3 regions of the Bradyrhizobium sp. HKCCYLRH3073 genome follow, and region 2 is predicted to be linked to each of the others. Evidence: predicted binding sites of a transcription regulator. Region 2 holds the regulator's gene; each other region holds the start of a gene.

Region 1 (3,276 bases), on a different contig from region 2:
CGGCTTCGTCCAGTCGATCCGCGCCTCGGCCTTCTCGATCTTGGCCGCATAGGTCACGCCGCCCTCGGCCTGCTTCGTCAACGTCAGCCCGCCGCGCGCCAGCGCCGCCATCGCCCGCACCATCAGGTCGGCGCCGATGCGCGACAGGCGATCGTGCAGGTCGGACGCCGTCATCGCGTCAGTGATGGGCAGACGCTCGGCCATCGCGACGTCGCCGGTGTCGAGACCGACATCCATCTTCATGACCATCACGCCGCTTTCGGCGTCCCCTGCCATGATGGCACGGTTGATCGGCGCAGCGCCGCGCCAGCGCGGCAGCAGCGAGGCGTGGAGGTTGTAGCAGCCGAGTTTTGGTGCATCGAGAATCGCCTGCGGCAGGATCATGCCATAGGCGACGACGACGGCGGCGTCGGCCTGGTGGGCGCAGAACGCAGCCAGCGCGTCCTCGGTCTTCAGCGTCTTCGGCGTGAGCACGGGAATGCCGAGCCGCCGCGCCTCGGTCTCGATCGGAGTCGGGACCAAGGCCAAGCCACGGCGGCCACCGGGCTTCGGCGCGCGCGTGTAGACGGCCACGATCTCGTGGCCGTGGCCGGCGAGCTCGAGCAGGGTCGGCACGGCGAAATCCGGCGTGCCCATGAAGATCAGGCGAAGCGGCATCTGGTGCGCCCCTCAAGGCTTCATCCTGCCGTCATTGGCCGGGCTCGTCCCGGCCATCCACGTCGCAATGCCAACGCGAGAGGCAAGACGTGGATGCCCGGGTCAAGCCCGGGCATGACGGAGGAGAGAGTTGATCGTTACTCGCCGGCGCGCTTGGCGGCCTTGGTGAACTTCTTCATCACGCGGTCGCGCTTGAGCTTCGACAGATAGTCGATGAACAGCACGCCGTTGAGATGGTCGATCTCGTGCTGGATGCAGGTGGCGTAGAGCCCCTCCGCATCCTCCTCGCGGACCAGCCCGTCGAGATCGGTGAAGCGCACGCGCACACGCGCCGGCCGCTCGACCTCCTCGTAATATTCGGGGATCGACAGGCAGCCCTCCTCGTAGACCGACAGCTCGTCCGACTTGGCAACGATCTCCGGATTGATGAAGACGCGCGGCTCGCGCTTGCCTTCCCCGTTCGCGTCGGGCTTGGCCAGATCCATGGTGATGACGCGCAGCGGCTGCGCGACCTGAATCGCTGCGAGCCCGATGCCTGGCGCGTCGTACATGGTCTGAAACATGTCGTCGACCAGCTGCCGGATCTCCGGCGTGACCTTCTCGACCGGCTTGGACACCAGCCGCAACTGCCGGTCCGGCAGGATGATGATTTCTCTTAGAGACATGGCGCGCGATTTAAGCCGCGGAACCGGCGCGGTCAATGTGATGGCTCGCAGTTAAGACTTCGCTAACCATGAATTTCAATGTCTCGTTAACCATGATTCTTTACCCGGCCTTAACCATAAATGTTCTCTCTTCGTTCGCGAGCTCTTGCGAATCGGATAGATGGGGGGTGATGACCGCCAGCCAGTCCCTCAATCCTGTCGTCGTCATGATCGGCGATCTGCCCGTGCGCGCCAGCGACGCGCTGATCGGGTTTGGCGTGCTGGTTCTGCTCCTGCTGCTGATGATCGTCGCGGCCGTGGTGCGCTCCGGCCGGCGCGGCGCCGAGCTCGCGGCCCAGCAGGCGATGCGCGCCGATGAGATCGAACAGCGGTTCGGCGAGATGATCCGGGTGCAGAGCGAGGCCTCCGGCCGGGTCGACGCGATGGCGCAGCTGCTTGCCGGGCGGCAGGTGGACCTGGCGCGCAGCGTCAACGAGCGGCTCGACGCCGTCACCCATCGCGTCGGCCAATCGATGGAGCAGACCACGCGCCACACCATGGATTCCTTGCGCGTGCTGCACGAGCGGCTCGGCATCATCGACAACGCGCATCGCGATCTCAGCGAGCTCACGACACAGGTCACGACCTTGCGCGACGTGCTCGCCAACAAGCAGTCGCGCGGCGCATTCGGCCAGGCGCGCATGGAGGCGATCGTCCAGGACGGGCTGCCGAAGGGCAGCTACGCCTTCCAGTACACGCTCGCCAGCGGCAAGCGGCCGGACTGCGTCGTGATCCTGCCCGACACGCGGCCGCTGTGCATCGACGCCAAGTTTCCGCTCGAGGCAGTGACCGCGCTGCACGACGCGAAGACGGAGGACGAAAAGCGCGCCGCCGCGCAGCGGCTGCGCACCGACGTGCTGCGCCACGTCAACGACATCGCCGAGAAGTACCTCGTGGTCGGCGAGACGCAGGACACGGCGCTGATGTTCGTGCCGTCGGAATCGGTCTACGCCGAGATCCATGACGGCTTCGACGACGTCATCCAGAGAGCCTATCGCGCCCGTGTCGTGCTGGTGTCGCCGTCGCTGCTGATGCTCGCGATCCAGGTCATGCAGCAGATCATGAAGGACGCGCGCATCCGCGACGCCGCTGACCAGATCCGCAACGAGGTGATCCATTTGGGCGACGACCTCGGCCGCCTGCGCGAGCGCGTGCTCAAGCTGCAGAAGCATTTTGGCGATGTCGGCGAGGACATCCGCCAGATCCTCATCTCCGCCGACAAGATCGAAAAGCGCGCCGCGCGGATCGAGGAGCTCGATTTCAGCAAGCCGGATGCGCCGGCGGACTCTCCGCGCATTGCGCCGGGCGCGGGCGCGACGCCGGACCTGTTTCCGCTGGCGGGGCGGATGCAGGCGGGGGAATGACCGCGGCGTCGCGAAAGCTGTCCAGATCTGCTACCACCCACCGATGACCGCACCTGACGCCGCCTCCGACATCAGAGCAACCGCTGCAAAGCCTGAGGCCAAGCCCGCCCCCACCTGGCGCGAGAGCATGGCCGTCTACCTGCAGCCGCGCGTGCTCGTGGTGCTGTTCCTCGGCTTCTCCTCAGGTCTGCCGCTGGCGCTGTCCGGCTCGACGCTTCAGATCTGGATGCGCGAGCTCGGCGTCGATCTCGGGACCATCGGGCTGTTCGCGCTGGTCGGCACGCCCTACACGCTGAAATTCCTTTGGGCGCCGCTGGTCGACGCGCTGCACGTGCCGCTGCTGACGCGCGCCTTCGGGCGGCGGCGCGGCTGGCTGGTGTTCGCGCAATTGCTGCTGATCGCGGCCATCCTGCTGCTGGCCGTGACTGACCCGGCGCATGCGCCGTTCATGGTCGCGCTGGCCGCGCTGCTGGTCGCCGCGATGTCGGCGACCCAGGACATCGTGGTCGATGCCTTCCGCGTCGAGAGCCTTCCGGAGAGCGAGCAAGCCG
Region 2 (3,276 bases):
GCGGGCCACGCGACGCACCTTCAGACGATCGGAAAGCCGGGAGCGGCTTAGGCTCTTGGCCACCCCGTGCGCGTTCGGTTAGAAGGCGATTCAGTCGATCTGCCCGTCTTCGTCCGAAGGTAATCCCATGGCCCTGATGCCGGTCTCCGATGCGTTGTCCGCGGTGCTCGCCGGCACCGAGCCGCTGGCTGAGGAAATGGTCGGGCTGGACGAGGCCTATCACCGCATCCTGGCCCGCGACCTCGCGGCGCTGCGGACGCAGCCGCCCGAGGCGATGTCGGCGATGGATGGCTATGCGGTGCGCGCGGCCGACGCAGCCAAGGCCAAGGCGCGGCTGAAGGTGATCGGCGAGGTCGCGGCGGGACGGCCGTTCGATCGCGTGGTCGGGCCCGGCGAGGCGGCGCGGATCTTCACCGGCGGCGTTGTCCCCGCAGGCGCCGACGCGGTGGTGATCCAGGAGGACACGATCGCCGAGGACGGCCATGTCGTGATCACCGAGGCCGCGATCACAGGCCGGCACATCCGGCCGGCCGGCGTCGACTTCCACCAGGGCATGGTGCTGCTGAAGGCCGGGCGCCGGCTCAGCGACCGCGACCTGTCCCTGGCGGCCAGCATGAATCATCCGGCGCTGCCGGTGCGGCGGCGGCCGAAGGTGGCGCTGCTCGCCACCGGCGACGAGCTGGTGATGCCGGGCTCGACGCCCGGCCCGGGGCAGATCGTCTATTCCAACGGCTACGCGCTGCGGGCGCTGGTGCGCAGCGAGGGCGCGACGCCGATCGATCTCGGCATCGCCGCGGATACGATGGCGGCGACGGTCGCTGGAATCCGGCGCGCCCGCGCGGCAGAGGCCGACGTCCTGATCACGACCGGCGGCGCCTCGGTCGGCGATCACGACCTGGTCAAGCAGGCGCTGGAGGCCGAGGGCGTCGAAATGGCGTTCTGGAAGATCGCGATGCGGCCGGGCAAGCCGATGATGCACGGACGGCTCGGCGACATCAGGGTGATCGGACTGCCCGGCAATCCGGTGTCGTCCTATGTCTGCGCCATCCTGTTCATGGTGCCGCTGATTCGGCGCCTGCTCGGCCGCGACGAGGCCGTGATGCCGCGCGAGACCGCCCTGCTCGGCCGCGAGTTGGGGGCGAACGATTCGCGCGAGGACTATCTGCGGGCGCAGCTCGAGGAGCGCGCCGACGGCACGCTGGTAGCCACCCCAGTGAGCCAGCAGGATTCGTCGCTGCTCGGGAACCTCGCGCTGTCGCAGGCGCTGGTGATCCGGCCGGCGTTTGCGCCGAAGGCGCCTGCCGGCAGCCCGTGCGAGATCCTGCGCCTGCCGAACTGAGCCGCTTCCCCGGTAAAGCCCGGTCCGTTCATCATATTTTTAGGATTGCGGAACACACATCGAACATATAGTGTCCGTTCATGATTTGTTTTTAGTATGTTGCGGGCGACGCGATGACGGTCCGACTCCAGGGCGCTCTCAGCCGGCTTGTGCTCAAGGCGCAGCTCCTGGACTCGGACAACAACAAACCGGGGACCAGGTCGAAATGCTGACGCGCAAACAGTACGAACTTCTGCGGTTCATCAACGAGCGGCTCAAGGAAGCCGGCGTGCCGCCGTCCTTCGACGAGATGAAGGATGCGCTCGATCTGCGTTCGAAGTCCGGCATTCATCGCCTGATCACGGCGCTCGAGGAGCGTGGCTTCATCCGCCGGCTGCCGAATCGCGCCCGCGCGATCGAGGTGATCAAGCTGCCCGAGCTGTCGCAGGCCGCGGGCAACCGTCGCGGCTTCACGCCGTCGGTGATCGAAGGCAATCTCGGCAAGGTGCGCACCAGCACTCCCGCGCTAGACGATGGCGAGCGCCCTGTCGCGGTGCCGGTGATGGGCCGCATCGCCGCCGGTACCCCGATCGAGGCGCTGCAGACGCGCAGCCACACCATCAGCGTGCCTGCCGACATGCTCGGCAACGGCGATCACTATGCGCTCGAGGTGCGCGGCGACTCGATGGTCGATGCCGGCATCCTCGACGGTGACATGGCGCTGATCCAGCGCAACGAGACCGCCGACACCGGCGACATCGTGGTGGCGCTGATCGACGATGAGGAAGCGACCTTGAAGCGCTTCCGCCGCCGCGGCGCATCGATCGCGCTCGAGCCGGCCAACACCGCCTACGAGGTGCGCATCCTGCCGCCGAACCGGGTGAAGATCCAAGGCAAGCTGGTCGGGCTGTACCGCAAGTACTGATCGCGAATGGGATCGGTCGATCGGCGGCGGGCGCACGCGCTGTCGCCGCCGAGCGAGAAGCCAGCCAAGCTGGAAGCAGCCAGCAAAATACGCCACACGCGAATGCACTTCATGATGTGCAGCGCGGCATGCTCAAACGCTTGTGATCGGCCGCGGGCACACGCGATGCAGATCAGCGCAGAATTGCCGCGAAGCGCGCGCTAACATCACCATCGATGTCCACTCTGATAGAGGCCTGCGCCTGTCCGGGGGGAGCGTGGGTCGGCTATCTCTCAACGAGGAGCGATCCGATGTGTGACTACAGCCTCCATGCGGTTGCGTCCCGTCCCGCCAAGGTCGGCGAGACGTTGATCTCGATGACCTTCCGTGGCACCGCCACCCGCGGCTTCGCCCTGGAGAGCGAGCCGACCGTCGCAGTCTGCATGATGCCCGGCACCGAGTTGGCCTTCGCCGAGGACGTCCGCTACGACAGCCGCTGGCTCTGGACCCGGACGATCCGCGAGCGCGTCGCAAAGTTCAACAGCATCGAGACCCACATTCCCGATCGCCATCACGACGCGATCGAGTTCGCCGACGGCCGCCACGTGCTGGTGACCCAGCTCTGCGAGGGCCAGCGCGTCACCGTGCTGCAATTGCCGGTCAGCAAGCAGCCGGCAGAGCGTCGCCCGGACATCGGCGAGGACGTGCCGACGTCGCATGCCACACCGATTCGCCGCATCAGCATCACCTGAGGGCCTGCGCGTCGGCATTTCTGTCGGTCGTGAGCGCGCTTTCGACGGTGGGAGACTTGGTCAACTTGGGTTCTGCAAGCGCAAAGTCCTCTCGGGCGAACGTCCGGCATCGCATCGGATAGGAACGACATCCCTCGGCCGGCATTGTTTGCCGGGGGAGCTTGCCGCCGTGGTCAACAAGATCGATTGGAACAAGGCCGGACGGATCACCGAGCCCGGCCGCTACATGCTTGCGTTCGGATGGCTGACGGTCACGGCTGATGACGTCGCCATCTGGCAACGCTATCCGGGCGCCGCGTTCA
Region 3 (3,276 bases), on a different contig from region 2:
GACCCTTGGCCGTCAGTTCACAGCGCCGCGACATGGCAATAAATCCTCTCTCGTCCCCGCACCCTTCGTCCGCCTATGTCGGCGGGCCGCGGGGGTCCAAAACTCGTCCAGCTCGTCTCTGGGAGATGCGGTCCTATAGGGGGGATGCGGCTTTTCGTCAAGGTTTTGAAGGCCGCAGCAGATACCGAGAGCCGGGCCGGCGAACCCGGAGGACGCGACCCATGCCTCCTCCTGGTCGGGCCGAAATCGCCGACCAGCAGAAAAGCAGGCGTGTAATCAATAGTATAGCCGGCAGTTTAGACCATATAAAGGGCGCATTCGGACGTGATGGATGGATATCCCGCGAACGGTCCGGAATGGCGGCATGCTGGCGCGGTCGGAGGTTCGCGGCTCGGTTCCGGCAGCGCTGCGGACGACGGTTCTGAGTGCTGTTCAGGCGCAAAGCGCTGGACAAACCGCCATTGTCGGACGGTTCGCGTTGTTTGAAGGCGTTTTTGGCTTAAGTAGCAAGGACGGCGCGTCGGATCGGTCCGGCGCTCAGGCAGGCGGATCGGCAGGATCATTCGTCACGTGACCATCATCTCGGTTCCCTCATTTCTCTCGGGCCGCCTGGCCGCGGCCGGGGCAGCGCTCTGCCTGTTGTTGCTGGCGCAAGGCGCCCAGGCGCAGGCTCGGTTGGACGCTCAATACGAGGCTTCCCTGGCCGGCATCCCCGTCGGCAAGGGCACCTGGGCGGTCGAGATCGGGGATGATCAGTATGGTGCTGCGGCTCAGGGCGGCACCGCCGGCCTGCTCAAGAGCTTCTCGCAAGGATCAGGCACGGGCTCGGTGCAGGGACGCGTCGTCAACGGCGCCCTGGTCGGCCAGAGCTACCAGGCCTCGACCTCCACGGGAAAGAAATCGGAGCAGATCCGCATCAATCTGCAGAACGGCACCGTGAAGGACTTCGCCATCGAGCCGGCGCCTCCAGTCGATCCCGACCGCATTCCGGTGACGGATGCCCACAAGCGCGGCGTGCTCGATCCGATGACGGCCTCTCTGGTGCGGGTGCCGGGCAATGGCGAACTGCTGTCGCCGGACTCCTGCCGCGGCGCTGCGCCCGTGTTCGACGGCCGCATGCGCTACGAGCTCAAGCTCGACTACAAGCGCATGGAGAACGTCAAGGCTGACAAGGGCTATCGCGGTCCGGCGCTGGTCTGCGCGATCTACTTCACGCCGGTCGCGGGCTACATCCCGGACCGGCCGGTCATCAAATATCTGGCTCAGGCCCGCAACATGGAGATCTTCTTCGTGCCGATCGCCGGCACCCGCGTGCTGGTGCCGTTCAAGATGGTGATCCCGACCCCGCTGGGGACCGCGATGCTGGAGGCGACGTCGTTCATCACCCAGGCGGCGCCGCACGTCGCCAAGACCCAGTAGCGCCTCGTATCGCTGCTCCTCCACATCCGAATCTCATCGCTGTGGCACGGCCCCGTCAGCGGCTGAGCCGCAACAGCGGCCGTGGCGTGAAGGTCTGGCGGCATGCCGTCCGCGCTTGAATGCGATGGAGATTCCGCGTTGACCTCCGATTTGCCGGTCCCCGTATGGATGCTGTCTGCTGCGCGTGAATCCGTTTGACTCTTCCCTGATTCTGATTCGACTCGGGACGCCCTGAAATGCGCGCCAGTTCCATCGCGAAAGCGTTGCTTGTGGAGCCCGCGAAAACTTGATCTAGTGCTGGCTTGATCGCAGAGCGCGAGATGTTGCGGTGAACGAAGCCTGAAAGCCGACAGAGTCAGCGATTCCTTCGCGATTCGTTCTCAAGGCGTTCCGAAGCTTAAGCTGCGGCACTATATGCGTCACAATGTGAGACAGGGGTCAGCATCTCAGCCTCTCCAGACACACGACAATTCCGCATCCGTCGCGCGTGAACGACGCGCTTCCAACGCCGGCTTCGAGACCCACATTTAACGAATGGCTTTTTCGTCCTCTTCGGCTGCCTCGCCTTTCGAGCGCACGTCCGACCGTGCTCCCGGAAGCGGCGTCACCGCCGTGCTCGGCCCCACCAACACCGGCAAGACGCATCTGGCGATCGAGCGCATGCTCGCGCATTCCTCCGGCATCATCGGACTGCCGCTGCGGCTGCTCGCGCGCGAGGTCTACAACAAGATCGCCGATCGCGTCGGCAGCGAGGCCGTCGCGCTGATCACCGGCGAGGAGAAGATCAAGCCGAAGAACCCGCGCTATTGGGTGTCGACGGTCGAGGCGATGCCCAGGGATCTCGACGTGTCGTTCCTGGCCGTCGACGAGATCCAGATCGCGTCCGATCTCGAGCGCGGCCATGTCTTCACCGACCGCATCCTCAATCGCCGCGGGCGCGACGAGACGCTGCTGCTCGGGGCTGCGACGATGCGCCCCATCATCGAGCGGCTGTTGCCCGGTGCGTCGATGGTGACACGGCCACGATTGTCGCAGCTCGAATTCGCCGGCGACCGGAAGATCACGCGGCAGCCGCGCCGGACCGCCATCGTGGCGTTCTCGGCTGACGAGGTGTACGCCATCGCCGAGCTGATCCGCCGCCAGCATGGCGGCGCCGCCGTGGTGCTGGGATCGCTGTCGCCGCGCACGCGCAACGCGCAGGTGGCGATGTTCCAGAACGGCGACGTCGACTATCTCGTCGCCACCGATGCGATCGGCATGGGGCTCAATCTCGACGTCGATCACGTCGCCTTCGCATCCGACCGCAAATATGACGGCTATCAGTTCCGCCGGCTCACGCCGTCGGAGTTTGCCCAGATCGCCGGCCGTGCCGGACGCGCGACGCGTAACGGCACGTTCGGCACCACCGGACGTTGTGCGCCGTTCGAGCCCGAGCTGGTCAATGCGCTCCAGAACCACACCTTCGATACCGTGAAGGTGCTGCAATGGCGCAACTCCAGGCTTGATTTCGCGTCCTTGAGCGCGCTCCAGGTCTCCCTGGCGATTACGCCGGGGCATGACGCGCTGACGCGCGCGCCGACCGCGGAGGATCTGCGCGTGCTCGATCATGCCGCGCGCGATGCCGAGGTGCGCGACATGGCGCATGGCGCTGAAGCGGTCGAGCGTCTCTGGGAAACCTGCCAGATTCCCGACTATCGCAGGCTGTCGCCGGCTGCCCATGCGGAGCTGGTGACCACCGTGTTCGGCTTCCTGATGCAGAAGGGGCGTATTCCGGACGCCTGGTACGCGGCCCAGGTCGATCAGGCCGACCGCGTCGATGGCGACATCGATACGCTGTCGGGGCGGATTGCACAGATT

Evidence for each region. The regulator LexA, encoded in region 2, represses DNA repair genes until DNA is damaged. The targets are predictions, from matches to a motif close to TGTTCNNNNTGTGTTCNG.
Region 1: ACQR1X_RS05180 (DNA recombination protein RmuC) is a predicted target of LexA. The motif match lies at 1,444-1,461, and genes of this name have one in related genera.
Region 3: ACQR1X_RS04570 (helicase-related protein) is a predicted target of LexA. The motif match lies at 1,795-1,812, and genes of this name have one in related genera.

The regions. Positions count from the first base shown of each region.
Region 1 covers NZ_JBNPUD010000002.1:272,986-276,261, reverse strand. Annotated here, with positions in the region: gene fmt (methionyl-tRNA formyltransferase) at 1-657, opposite strand, end outside; gene def (peptide deformylase) at 795-1,322, opposite strand; gene ACQR1X_RS05180 (DNA recombination protein RmuC) at 1,493-2,725, shown strand; gene ACQR1X_RS05175 (AmpG family muropeptide MFS transporter) at 2,769-3,276, shown strand, end outside.
Region 2 covers NZ_JBNPUD010000007.1:23,355-26,630, forward strand. Annotated here, with positions in the region: gene ACQR1X_RS17625 (molybdopterin molybdotransferase MoeA) at 128-1,339, shown strand; gene lexA (transcriptional repressor LexA) at 1,545-2,243, shown strand; gene ACQR1X_RS17635 (hypothetical protein) at 2,534-2,974, shown strand; gene ACQR1X_RS17640 (hypothetical protein) at 3,144-3,276, shown strand, end outside.
Region 3 covers NZ_JBNPUD010000002.1:129,403-132,678, forward strand. Annotated here, with positions in the region: gene rpmB (50S ribosomal protein L28) at 1-34, opposite strand, end outside; gene ACQR1X_RS04565 (DUF3108 domain-containing protein) at 643-1,419, shown strand; gene ACQR1X_RS04570 (helicase-related protein) at 1,954-3,276, shown strand, end outside.